DNA from 4 places in the Mesobacillus jeotgali genome. Region 4 is predicted to be linked to each of the others. Evidence: riboswitches for the same ligand, from Rfam matches in the RefSeq annotation. Region 4 holds a riboswitch; each other region holds the start of a gene.

Region 1 (3,122 bases), 1.4 Mb from region 4:
TTTCTTCGCTATTTCGCTAATCGCCTGAATATCTGTCACCTTTAATAGCGGATTAGAGGGAGTTTCAGCATATAGCAATGCAGTATTGGGCCTAATTGCACGCTCTACCACGTCAAGGTCGGTCATATCCACAAAAGTGTGCTCAATACCAAAACGGTTCAGTACCTGTGTAACCATCCGGTAGGTGCCGCCATAAACATCCTCGGTTACGATCACGTGGTCACCTTGAGAAAGAAGCAAAAAGGCAGTTGAGATAGCTGCCATCCCGGATGAAAAAGCAAAACCCCGGACACCGCCCTCCAGCTCGGCGGTTATTTCCTCAAGTGCCTCTCTGGTGGGATTAAGACTGCGGCTGTAATCATATTTTCCAAATTTGTCTGCCGACGGCTGGTGGAAAGTTGAGGCGTGCTGGATTGGCACGCTTACTCCACCGGTTGCAGGATCGAACTTATGCTTGTTATGGAGCAATTGGGTTTCAAATGTATATCTGCTCATATTGCTTCAGCCTCCTGGCTTGCTTTTTGGAAAGCTTCATCCAAGTCTTTTATCAAATCCGCCACATTTTCGATTCCCACAGAGAATCGCAGCAGTCGGTCACAAACCCCGGTTTGTTCACGAATTTCAGCTGGGATATCGGCATGTGTCTGAGTCGCAGGGTAGGTAATGAAACTTTCTACGCCACCAAGGCTTTCTGCAAAAGTAATGGTAGATAGACTTTTTAAAAACGGATTCACCATGGCAGGAGAGTGTACTCTGAATGAAATCATTCCGCCTCTGCCGGGATACAAGACATCCTTCACAGCATGATGATTCTGTAAATAATTCATCAGCTCCCTGGCATTTTGTTCATGGCGTTCCATCCTTAATGCCAGTGTTTTCATCCCGCGGATGAGCAGCCAGGAATCGAACGGACTTAACACCGCACCTCCGCCATTATGATGAAGGAAGAGGGAATCACATATCTGCTGGCCCCTGGCAACGATGAGCCCGGCAAGAACATCATTGTGACCTCCAAGATATTTAGTTGCACTGTGGATCACGATATCTGCACCTAAAGTCAATGGTTTTTGCAGAAGGGGAGTGTAGAAGGTATTATCAACAATCAGCAGAATGCCGTTCTCTTTTGCGATGTTTGCGATGGCTTCAATATCAGCCTGCTCCATCAGAGGATTCGTCGGCGTTTCTACAAAAAGAGCCTTAGTCCTATGATTTATTGCGGATTTGATTTCGTTTACATCGGCCATGTCAGCATATGTACTATTTAATCCCCACTTTTTGAAACCCTGCTCGAGAAGACGGTAAGTTCCCCCGTATAGATCCTTCGAAACAATCCATTCATCTCCGTGCTCGAATAATGACAGAACTGTCCAGATTGCTGCCATTCCGGAGCTGCAGGCAAAACCGCGGTCTCCATCCTCCAGGTCTGCAATCGCCTTTTCAAGGATTTCGCGAGTAGGATTGCCCGTGCGGACATAATCATAGCCGCTGGATTGCCCAATCCCTTCGTGACGGTAGGCTGTCGTTAAATAGATTGGTGGATTGACCGCACCTGTTGATGATTCACTCCTGTTGCCAAGCTGTGCTAGCTTTGTTTCGATTTCTGCCAATTTATTCACTCCTATTGGTTATAGTCAGATGGCAGTTTTTGTTTTATGAGAAAAGACGAGATAATCGACTTAAAAAGGGACTTGTTCGACAATGATCCAGAAAGTCAGTGTGAGATCCCTAATAAAACAAAAAAAGCCTTCTTAAGAAGAAGACTTTACAGTTAGTAGCCATTCTTCTTATCTGCCAAGTTTCAAGAACTTGCTGGAATTAGCACCTTTTCAACAAAAATATAGTTGAAGGTTGCTGAAGCTTCACAGGGCCAGACCCTCAGCTTCTCTGGATAAGATTTAATATTATTGAATTATTAAATTTCTCTAAATATTACATCTGATCATGTTCAATGTCAATCATTTTAATTTAATGCGGTGAAGTATATATGCATAAGGTGTAAGATTAATAGAAGTATCTGGCAAGGCAAAGTAATTTTTTTTGACAGCTTTTTAGTGGATGAGGGCAAAGCTTTTAAGATTCCGGAGGTTTTATGACAGCTTTTCTGGTTCCGAAGCCAAAGCTGTCATGATTCCGATGTTATTGTGACAGCTTTTCTGGTTCCGAAGCCAAAGCTGTCATGATTCCGATGTTATTGTGACAGCTTTTCTGGTTGCAAGGCCAAAGCTGTCACGATTCCGGTGTTATTGTGACAGCTTTTCTGGATCCGAGATCAAAACTTTCACGATTCCGATGTTATTGTGACAGCTTTTCTGATTGCAAGGCCAAGGCTGTCACGATTCCAATGTTATTGTGACAGGTTTTCTGGTTCCGAGGCAAAGCTGTCACGATTCCGATGTTTTATGACAACTTTCCAGGTTACAGGCCAAAGCTGTCACGATTCCGATGTTATTGTGACAGCTTTCTGGTTCGAGGCCAAAGCTGTCACGATTCCGATGTTATTGTGACAGCTTTCTGATTGCAAGGCCAAAGCTGTCACGATTCCAATGTTATTGTGACAGGTTTTCTGGTTCCGAGGGCAAAGCTGTCACGATTCCGATGTTTTTATGACAACTTTCCAGGTTACAAGGCCAAAGCTGTCACGATTCCGATGTTATTGTGACAGCTTTTCTGGTTGCAAGGCCAAAGCTGTCACGATTCGAATGTTATTGTGACAGGTTTTCATGATTAGCTGCCAAAGGTGTCACGATTCCGTACCCTCAATCCCGCTTTAATCAAAATCAATATTCCGTTCTCTCATTAAAACGAGAAGGCGAGGGAGCAGCAGCATAAAAAGACTGGCTCACAAGAATAGATGAGCCAGTCTGACTAAATATAAAGTTATTAATATATTCCTACAGCATCAAATGCTTTATTGACAGCTTCAACTTCTGCAGAAGCCGCACCGTACAGGTCTTTTGCTGCTTGTACTGTTCCTGCTCGTGCCTGGCTGAAATTCGTGGAAGAAGTGTAATAGACTGTGTTTGCACGGTAGAAGATCGCTCCCATTTTATCTGTACCGATTCCTGGGACCGATACTCCATAATGTGAACCGCCTTCACTCAGAAGGTAGGCAGCTTTATTGA
Region 2 (3,122 bases), 300 kb from region 4:
CGTTGCCGCCTTCTCCAGATGTGTTATCCTCGGAAGTTCCGCAAGCTGCAAGTCCTGCTGTTAAAACTAATGCTAATAATGCTAATAACCATTTTTTCAATTCAATTCTCTCCTTTATCTCTTATCTAATTTCCTGGTGAAGAAGTCACCTGCAAACTGGATTATAAACACAATAATCAAGATAATAATTGTGGCCATTAAGGTGACATCATTTCGGCTTCTCTGGAAACCTTCAAGGTATGCCAGGTTCCCAAGACCGCCTGCGCCAATGACTCCGGCCATTGCTGTGTAACTGACTAGCGCAATCGCCGTTACCGTAATACCAGAAACCAAAGCTGGCATCGATTCTGGAAGCAGCACCTTCCAGATAATCGTCGTCGTCTTGGCACCCATGGACTTGGCTGCTTCAATGACACCTTTATCAATCTCACGCAAGCCGATTTCTACCATCCTTGCGTAAAATGGCGCCGAACCGATAATCAGAGCAGGTAGGGCAGCATTTTCCCCAATCATCGAGCCAACGATAATTTTTGTAAAAGGAATCAGAAGTACGATCAAGATAATGAATGGGATCGACCTAAAAATATTAACAACTGCGCTCAATACTAAATTGACAGGTTTATTTTCCCAAATATTTCCCGGGGATGTCAAAAAAAGCAGCAGTCCGAGGAGTGCTCCAAGGATAAAGGTAGCCACTACAGAAATGGCACTCATGTACAGTGTCTCAACTGTCGCTTCCCACATTCGGTCCCAGTTGACATTTGGAAACAATGTCTCAGCCATTCGAAATCACCTCCACGCCGACTTCATGCTGGCCGATATACTCGATTGCCCGGGCTACTTCGCCCTCTTCACCATCAAGATGGATGAACAAAGTTCCATACGAACCATCTTGTGTCTGTGAAATTTTACCCTGAACAATATTGACCGTTATTGAAAACTCACGGATCAAGTTGGTGATCAACGGCTGTTCTGTCCCTTCACCTACGAATGTGAGCTGTACAACGCGGCCATGTGGATAGCGCTCCAGTAAATGGTCAACAGTTTCTTTTGTTTCTTCAGGTTCTGTCACCTGCTGGACGAATCTTTTCGTAATCGGCTGCTGAGGATTTTTAAAGACTTCCAGTACAGGTCCTGTTTCAACAATCTTTCCGCCTTCCATTACAGCGACTCGATGGCAAATTTTCCTGATAACATGCATTTCGTGGGTGATCAGGACGATTGTCAGGCCAAGCCTTTTATTGATATCAACTAGGAGATCGAGAATTTGGTCAGTCGTCTGCGGATCAAGTGCTGAAGTTGCTTCATCCCCAAGGAGTACTTTCGGGTTATTGGCAAGCGCCCTAGCAATTCCGACCCTCTGTTTCTGGCCGCCGCTCAACTGGGACGGATAAGCATCTCCCCGGCCTTCAAGACCTACTAATGTGATCAATTCTTTTACCCGTTTCTCTCTCTCTGCTTTTGCCACTCCGGCAATTTCAAGCGGAAACTCGATATTCTCCGCTACAGTCCTTGACCATAGCAGATTGAAATGCTGGAAAATCATGCTGATTTCCTGGCGAGCCTTGCGCAGATCTGCTCCCTTAATCCTGGAAACTTCCCTTCCGGCTACCACTACAGAACCTGATGTTGGGATTTCCAGCCCATTCAGCATGCGAATCAAAGTACTTTTGCCGGCACCACTATAACCGATAACTCCATAGATTTCGCCTTCCTTGACTTCAAGGTTGACATCATCGACTGCCTTAACATCCCCCTTGTTGGAAGGATAAATCTTTCTGGCATTCTTTATCGTAATCAATTGACTCCCCCTCTTTGCAACCGAGTATTCCATACTTATTAAAACCGTTTAATTTCCCTGAAAATAAGAAGGTTATCAATCTAGTTTCCCATTCCCTAACCAAAAAAATTCAAACTCAGCAAAATCGGGCAATGGGCTCTTATCCTAAACGGGAAAATTGTACTCTTGTGATAAAATCTTTTCGGACAAGCTTTTTAGCTATAACTTTTTAAGCATTTATTCGAAAAGAACAAAATAAAAGCCTTCCTGCAAGTGAGCAGAAAGGCATAATAATAGTGGATTCCTTTCTCTCATCTGCCAAAGCGATCTGCTTTGTGTGAATTGGCACCATTTCAGCAAGCAATGCTTACTGACGGTTGCCGGGCTTCATAGGGCACTTCCCTCCACCTCTCTTGATAAGAGCACGCTATTAAATTATCTAATCGGTTTTAAGTTACGAGTGTGATTGTAGCACGGATTAAAAAAGGGTGTCAATAAAATTATTTTCAAATATTTTCTGGAAGGTTATGGATTTTAAATTCCAGCAGGGACTCCAGGTACTCCGGTCGCTTTTTCGATCGCCTGCTCCAGGTCTTCAATGATATCTTCCACATTTTCAATCCCGACGGAAAGGCGGATTAAATCCTCAGGAACCCCAGCTGCTTTAAGGCCTTCTGAATCCAGCTGCTGATGGGTTGTGCTTGCAGGATGGATGATCAGGCTTTTAGCATCGCCGACATTTGCGACATGGGACCATAATTCTAGTGAGTTGATCAGCTTTGCTCCGGCTTCCCTGCCGCCTTCAATCCCAAAAATAACTACTGACCCGGCTCCCTTTGGAAGGTAGCGGTCTGCGAGGTTTTTATCAGGATGAGACTCATGGCCAGGATAGCTTACCCAGGTAACAGCAGGATGAGACTCTAGGTAATCTACAATTTTTCGTGTATTGGCGATATGCTCCTTCATGCGTACATGTAAAGTTTCGATGCCAAGGTTAAATTGGAAGGCGCTCTGCGGACTGATTGCCGGTCCCAGGTCACGCAAAAGCTGGACTCTTGCCTTAACGATATATGCGGCAGCTCCGATTGCTTCACTATAGACAATGTTATGATAGCTGGAGTCCGGCTCATTAAAGCCTGGGAATTTAGCTGAACTCCAATCGAACTTTCCTCCATCCACAATAATCCCGCCCATGACTGTCCCGTTCCCTAACAGCCACTTGGTTGCCGAGTGGATGACGATATCAGCTCCATGGTCAATTGGCCGGCAAAGATATGGTGTCGCAAAAGTGTTATCGATGATCAGCGGCACACCTGCTTCGTGGGCAACTTCGGCAACAGCT
Region 3 (3,122 bases), 2.2 Mb from region 4:
AGTAATCTCTAGCCAGTACAAAGTCTGCTTGCTTGGCAGCTTCCAAATCTGTTACGGAGTCCCCGATGACGATTTTATAAGCATCTCTTTGATCTATCCTTCTCATGATTGATGGTTTGCAGCAGCCGCAATCATTTGAACACTGATCATCACAGCTGTTTGGCCATTCAATTTTTATCGTTTCTCCGGTAAAATCTGAACCGTTGCAGTAAATGCCTGTTATCGGTCCGAATGGTTCAATGATGGGTTCGAGAAAAAAGTCTATACCGCCGCTGACGATGTAAACAGGAATCCCTTCCTCACGGGCAAAATCAAGAAACTCCTGAAAACCCGGGCGGATCCTGGCATTCTGTACAGCAAATTGAATAATTTCTTCCTTCTTGGAGACCGGCAGCAGGGAAAACATTTTCCCTACTCCTTCCCGGATTGAAATACTGCGGTCAAGCACTGCTTCTTTTATTTCATCCCAGCCGTCAGAACCGAATTCTTTCATGATCGCTATGATATTGTCCTTTTCGGTTACTGTCCCGTCAAAGTCACAAAAAATTACCGGCTGTCTCACTTCGCCACCGCCTCTGACGACCCCCAAAGAGCAATAGCCGTTTTCAACTCATCATGCTCAAGGGCGCCTTCTTCAAGTGTTTTTCCTTGAAGAACGGTATCAATTGCCTGTCTGAATGCCTTGCCGCCGCCCTGTGCTCCACCAGGATGTCCATGGACGCCTCCACCAGCATTTATGATTGAGTCCACACCGAAATCTTTTATAAGCAGCGGTACCATTCCAGGATGTATGCCTGCTGATGGTACCGGGAATGTCCTTTTGAATTGATCCTCAGCAGTCAGTGCCTCGGCTATTGATAACGCCTGCTGCTTTTCGAGCGCTACACTTCCATAAGGTGACGGGAACAGTGAGAAGTCAGCCCCGGCATAGCGGAGTAATTTTCCCAGAAGCAAAGAATGTGAAAAACCATATTCATCAGCCGATGTCAACGCACCGCTTACTGCAGGGTGAGCCATGATCGGGATGCCAATTTCATCATCTTCCCTTAGTTCTTGTAAAACATCCAAGCCATAGGCAAATACATTGAACAACAGTGCATCGGCTCCCAGTTCAGCCGCTTTTCTTGCTTTGTCCTTCAACTGTAAGGTTCTTCCTGTAAGATTGGCAGCATATAGAGTTCGGTGCCCAGTAGATTCATAGACTTCTTCGAGGACCTCTTTACCAAGAGCGATCCTATTTTCAAAAGGTGTAAGCTCATTTTCAAACAGGATTTCGTCGTCCTTGATCAGGTCAACTCCTCCAAGGCTTTGTTCTTTAAGCTGTTTTAGCAGAAAATCCATATCACGTCCGATGACACCTTTGAAGATACTCATGAGCAATGGGCGGTCGTGGACGCCAAGCTTGTTCCTGATTCCTTCAATCCCAAAGCGCGGACCAGGAAAGTCTTTCTTTAATTCTTCTCCAAATTCAAGGTCGATAAGTTTTACCTTGCCATCAAGCGAAAGTTTTCCAAAAACTGTTGTAAGAATGGCTGGCAGGTCAGGTGAAAAGTTCAGGGCTGGATAAGCGATTTTGATTGTTGCCACAGTTTCTGAATTGTGGTCCAGGCTTGAACCTTCAACAGAAACCACTCTCCCCTTATGCTTTTTTAATTGTTTTTGATCCAGTTCCGGCAAGTCAGTCCATGAACCCACTGTTAAGCCAAGCGCGATTCCCTCTGCTTTCTTTTCGGGGTTATGTTTGGCGTCATGGACTATATATGTCGCTGTAATTTCACTCATGAAGATCAATCCCTTCAGTACTTATTGAATTCAGTTGTAATTTGGGCATAAAAAAACCTCTTCACAAAGAAGAGGTTAGAAAATACACTAAACTCTTCTCATCTTTCAGCTTTCGCTGCAAGAATTAGCACCGTGCCCAGCTAAATGCTGGATCGGTTGCCGGGCTTCATCGGGCTCGTCCCTCCGCCTGCTCTTGATAAGAAAATAATTTAATCAAGTTATTTAATTGGTTAAAGTAAATTTGTTAATTAGGATTATGTCAGGTTCGCAATTCAATGTCAACTATTTTTTTTGAATATTTCCAAGCTTTCAATTCTGCCGACTGCTTCACGCAATCTTTCTTCCGAAGTCAGCAAGCCAACCCTCACAAACCCTTCTCCATGTTCACCGAACCCTACACCTGGCGCAACTGCTATATGTGCTTTTTCCAGCAAGTAATCCGCGAATTCGACCGAAGTGAATGGTTCAGGGACCTTCAGCCAGGCAAAAAACGAGCCTTTTGGAGCAGTCACCTGCCAGCCAATATTCCTAAGGCCGTCAATGAGTACATTTCTCCTAGATTCATATAAATCATTTAGCTCAGCCACACATGCCTGCGGTCCCATCAAAGCTTCTGCCGCTGCCTCCTGGACAGCACCAAACAAGCTGACATACATATGGTCCTGCAGCAAGTTGATCGCAGCAATTACACTTTTATTCCCTGCCGCAAAGCCAACACGCCAGCCAGCCATATTATATGTTTTTGACAGAGTATAAATCTCAATGCCTACTTCCCTCGCGCCCTCGGACTGTAAAAAACTTTGCGGGCGGTTCCCGTCAAAGCCAATTCCTCCATAGGCAAAATCGTGAACTACACAAATTTCATTTTTTCGTGCCATCTCGATGGTTTGATCAAAAAATTTCTTATCGGCCACTGCACCCGTCGGATTATTTGGGTAGTTGAGGAACATCAGCTTTGCTTTATCCAATTCGTCTTCACTTAATTCAGCATAGTCAGGCAAAAAGTCATTCTCTTCCCGGAGTGGCATCGTCACCATCCTTGCCTTTGCCAGCTCGACACCAGACCAATAGTCAGGATAGCCGGGGTCAGGAACGAGAACCGTGTCTCCAGGATTCAACAGGCATTGAGGTATTTCTACCAGGCCGGCCTTACCTCCAAATAGGATGGCAATTTCCTCTTCCGGGTTAAGATCGACCCCGTATTCCCTTTTGTAAAATGCTGCTGCAGCTTCTTTTAAGGAGCGCAATCCTCTGAAAGGCGAATACTTATGATTAACCGGATTATCCGCAGCTTGCTTTAATCTCTCAACAATGTGCTGTGGAGTCGGCTGGTCAGGATT
Region 4 (3,122 bases):
ATCAGCTGACAAAGTGGTTTTTCCAGTTCCGGATAAGCCGAAGAACAAGGCAACGTCACCTTCGCGTCCCACGTTTGCAGAGCAGTGCATGGAAAGGATGCCGTTTTCAGGAAGCAGGTAGTTCATCACGGAGAAAATCGATTTCTTCATTTCACCTGCATATTCTGTTCCGCCGATCAACACGACGCGCTGTTCAAAGGAAACGATGATGAATGTTTCGGAATTTGTTCCATCAACCTCTGGATCCGCTTTGAAAGTCGGTGCTGAAATGACCGTGAATTCAGATTCGTGGTCAACAAGCTCTTCCTCAGTTGGACGGATGAACAATTGATGTGCGAAAAGATTGTGCCAGGCGTATTCATTGATGACCTGGATTGGCAGGCGGTATTTCTTGTCAGCACCAGCGAATCCTTTGAATACAAATACTTCCTCTTTTTCTTTAAGGAAATTTAATACCTTATTATATAGTTTTGTGAAAGATTCCTCGGAAATCGGCTGGTTGACAGAACCCCAGTCAATTTTATCCTTCACGGACTCTTCCTCGACAATGAATTTATCTTTAGGTGAACGGCCAGTATATTTACCAGTAGTCGCTCTGACTGCACCAGTTGAAGTCAGGAGCCCTTCGTTCCGGTTCAGGACTTTTTCAACAAGCTGGGGAACGGATAACTGCACCTGTACATTGCTTCCTTTTAATAAAGCTGAAAGTTCATTTGATATTCCTACAACATTCATCGGAGAATACCTTCCTTTTTAAAAGTTTAATAATTTGTAAGTGTTTACATCTCGTTATTAGTATAACACATTAGTTTAATTAATCTATACTAATGACTCGAAAAATTACCTTGTACCTAACTTGCGTTATATAATTCTTTCTTTATATAGTCAAGCGAAAAGATGCTTTCGGGCCGATTTTATTTTACATAAAAACTTTCATTAACAATCGACTTTATTTTCCAAGAAAACTTTCAACAACTATCGACAAATTTACCGAAAAAACCATTGACATGCAATTATAGTTTCGTTATGATTTGGACTTGAACGGATACTCTCTTATCCCGAGCTGGTGGAGGGACAGGCCCAATGAAACCCAGCAACCTGCAGACGTGAAAAAACAGCCTTTGGAATGCTGATCTTTTTCCGGGCAAAGGTGCTAACCTGACGCAAGGGAACTGCCCTTGAACGATAAGAGCGAAAGGCGCGGATTTAAGCAAAAACCTTTCCTCGTAATTGGAGAGGTTTTTTATATTGCTTTTTTCTGTCCGATGCATGAAAATGCTGCTGGACTGCCTTCTTAGGTGTCATTGCTCCCGTGGGTGAAATTAGGAAAAGAGAAATCCACCATGAATCCTAAACAAATTTTTCTAATAAAAACTCAGCGTTTATTTCATACTACATAGGGAATGAGTACCGTATCAACCCGAGGTCTGTATTGGGACAGCCTCGATCAATTTTTATACATGAGGGAGGAACTCAGATGTCAAACAAACGCCGTTTGTTCACTTCTGAATCAGTAACAGAAGGCCATCCGGATAAAATCTGCGACCAGATTTCTGACGCGATTTTGGATGCGATCCTTGCAAAAGATGCTAATGCACGTGTTGCTGCTGAAACATCAGTTACGACAGGCCTTGTACTAGTTGCAGGCGAAATCACTACATCTACATACGTAGATATTCCGAAAATTGTTCGTGAAACAGTCAAGGAAATTGGCTACACTCGCGCGAAGTATGGTTTTGACTCTGAAACTTGCGCAGTTTTGACTTCAATCGACGAGCAGTCTGCAGACATCGCGATGGGTGTTGACCAGGCACTTGAAGCACGTGAAGGACAAATGTCTGATGAAGAAATCGAAGCAATCGGTGCAGGAGACCAGGGCTTAATGTTTGGTTTTGCCTGCAACGAAACGAAAGAGCTTATGCCTCTGCCGATTTCATTGGCTCACAAGATTTCCCGCCGCCTGACTGAAGTTCGCAAGGAAGAGATCCTTCCATACCTTCGTCCGGACGGAAAAACTCAGGTGACAGTTGAATACGATGAGAACGACAAGCCAGTCCGCATCGATACTATCGTTATCTCAACTCAGCACCATCCAGAAGTTTCGCTTGAGCAAATCCAGCGCAACCTAAAAGAACATGTCATCAAGCCTGTTGTACCAGCAGAATTGATCGACGAAAATACAAAATACTTCATTAACCCAACTGGACGTTTCGTAATCGGCGGACCACAGGGTGATGCAGGTCTTACTGGCCGCAAGATCATCGTTGATACTTACGGCGGATACGCTCGCCATGGCGGAGGTGCATTCTCTGGTAAGGATCCTACTAAAGTTGACCGTTCAGCTGCATATGCTGCCCGTTACGTTGCGAAGAACATCGTAGCTGCCGGCCTAGCTGAAAAAGTTGAAGTTCAGCTTGCATACGCAATCGGTGTTGCTCGTCCGGTATCGATTTCAGTTGATACTTTCGGAACAGGCAAAGTCAGCGAAGATGTTTTGATCGACGTTGTAGAAAGCAACTTCGACCTTCGTCCTGCCGGAATCATCAATATGCTTGACCTGCGCAAGCCAATCTACAAGCAGACAGCTGCTTATGGACACTTTGGCCGTTCTGACGTTGACCTTCCATGGGAACGTACAGACAAGGCTGAGGCACTTCGCACTCAAGCACTAGGAAAATAAAAAAGTACAAAGGGAGTTGCATAGAAATATGTAACTCCCTTTATTATTTGCCGTCTAATCAGGGAACACTCAAAAACCCATCAGGTTTGCACCTGGTTCAAAAGGTGTAAAATAGAGTATTACCTTAAATTTCCCTTAGATTTTACTGCAAAAATTTTGCGTTTAATGATAGTATTAGATGGTATGTTTTTAGAAAGATGCATTTCTATTAGGTTCTTTGTTATAAAAATCGCGCCTAGAGCGGAAATCAGCGCAAAACTAAATTTTTTCTGAAATGGAGAAGGTGAAGTACATAATGTGTGGCTTTATCGGTTGTGTACATGAAAATGCACAGGAATTCAGCGGCGATGATAAGCAGCTGTTTAAAAATATGAATGACATCATCACCCATCGCGGTCCTGATGATGATGGATATTTCTATGATGAGCATATCCAATTCGGC

The links. A riboswitch is a leader RNA that binds a small molecule or an ion and turns the genes downstream of it on or off. The one in region 4 is predicted to bind S-adenosylmethionine.
Region 1: it holds a riboswitch for S-adenosylmethionine, as region 4 does, so the genes downstream of both, FOF60_RS12180 (methionine biosynthesis PLP-dependent protein) here and metK (methionine adenosyltransferase) in region 4, are expected to answer to the same signal.
Region 2: it holds a riboswitch for S-adenosylmethionine, as region 4 does, so the genes downstream of both, FOF60_RS20825 (methionine ABC transporter ATP-binding protein) here and metK (methionine adenosyltransferase) in region 4, are expected to answer to the same signal.
Region 3: it holds a riboswitch for S-adenosylmethionine, as region 4 does, so the genes downstream of both, mtnW (2,3-diketo-5-methylthiopentyl-1-phosphate enolase) here and metK (methionine adenosyltransferase) in region 4, are expected to answer to the same signal.

Annotation. Positions count from the first base shown of each region.
Region 1 covers NZ_CP109811.1:2,387,618-2,390,739, forward strand. Annotated here, with positions in the region: gene metC (cystathionine beta-lyase) at 1-495, opposite strand, end outside; gene FOF60_RS12180 (methionine biosynthesis PLP-dependent protein) at 492-1,607, opposite strand; SAM riboswitch class I at 1,782-1,895, opposite strand; gene FOF60_RS12185 (M4 family metallopeptidase) at 2,881-3,122, opposite strand, start outside.
Region 2 covers NZ_CP109811.1:4,057,538-4,060,659, forward strand. Annotated here, with positions in the region: gene FOF60_RS20815 (MetQ/NlpA family ABC transporter substrate-binding protein) at 1-100, opposite strand, end outside; gene FOF60_RS20820 (methionine ABC transporter permease) at 115-783, opposite strand; gene FOF60_RS20825 (methionine ABC transporter ATP-binding protein) at 776-1,834, opposite strand; SAM riboswitch class I at 2,089-2,203, opposite strand; gene FOF60_RS20830 (O-acetylhomoserine aminocarboxypropyltransferase/cysteine synthase family protein) at 2,315-3,122, opposite strand, start outside.
Region 3 covers NZ_CP109811.1:1,531,922-1,535,043, reverse strand. Annotated here, with positions in the region: gene FOF60_RS07545 (2-hydroxy-3-keto-5-methylthiopentenyl-1-phosphate phosphatase) at 1-562, opposite strand, end outside; gene mtnW (2,3-diketo-5-methylthiopentyl-1-phosphate enolase) at 559-1,782, opposite strand; SAM riboswitch class I at 1,878-1,985, opposite strand; gene FOF60_RS07535 (pyridoxal phosphate-dependent aminotransferase) at 2,061-3,122, opposite strand, start outside.
Region 4 covers NZ_CP109811.1:3,757,356-3,760,477, reverse strand. Annotated here, with positions in the region: gene pckA (phosphoenolpyruvate carboxykinase (ATP)) at 1-735, opposite strand, end outside; SAM riboswitch class I at 1,051-1,192, shown strand; gene metK (methionine adenosyltransferase) at 1,478-2,680, shown strand; gene asnB (asparagine synthase (glutamine-hydrolyzing)) at 2,976-3,122, shown strand, end outside.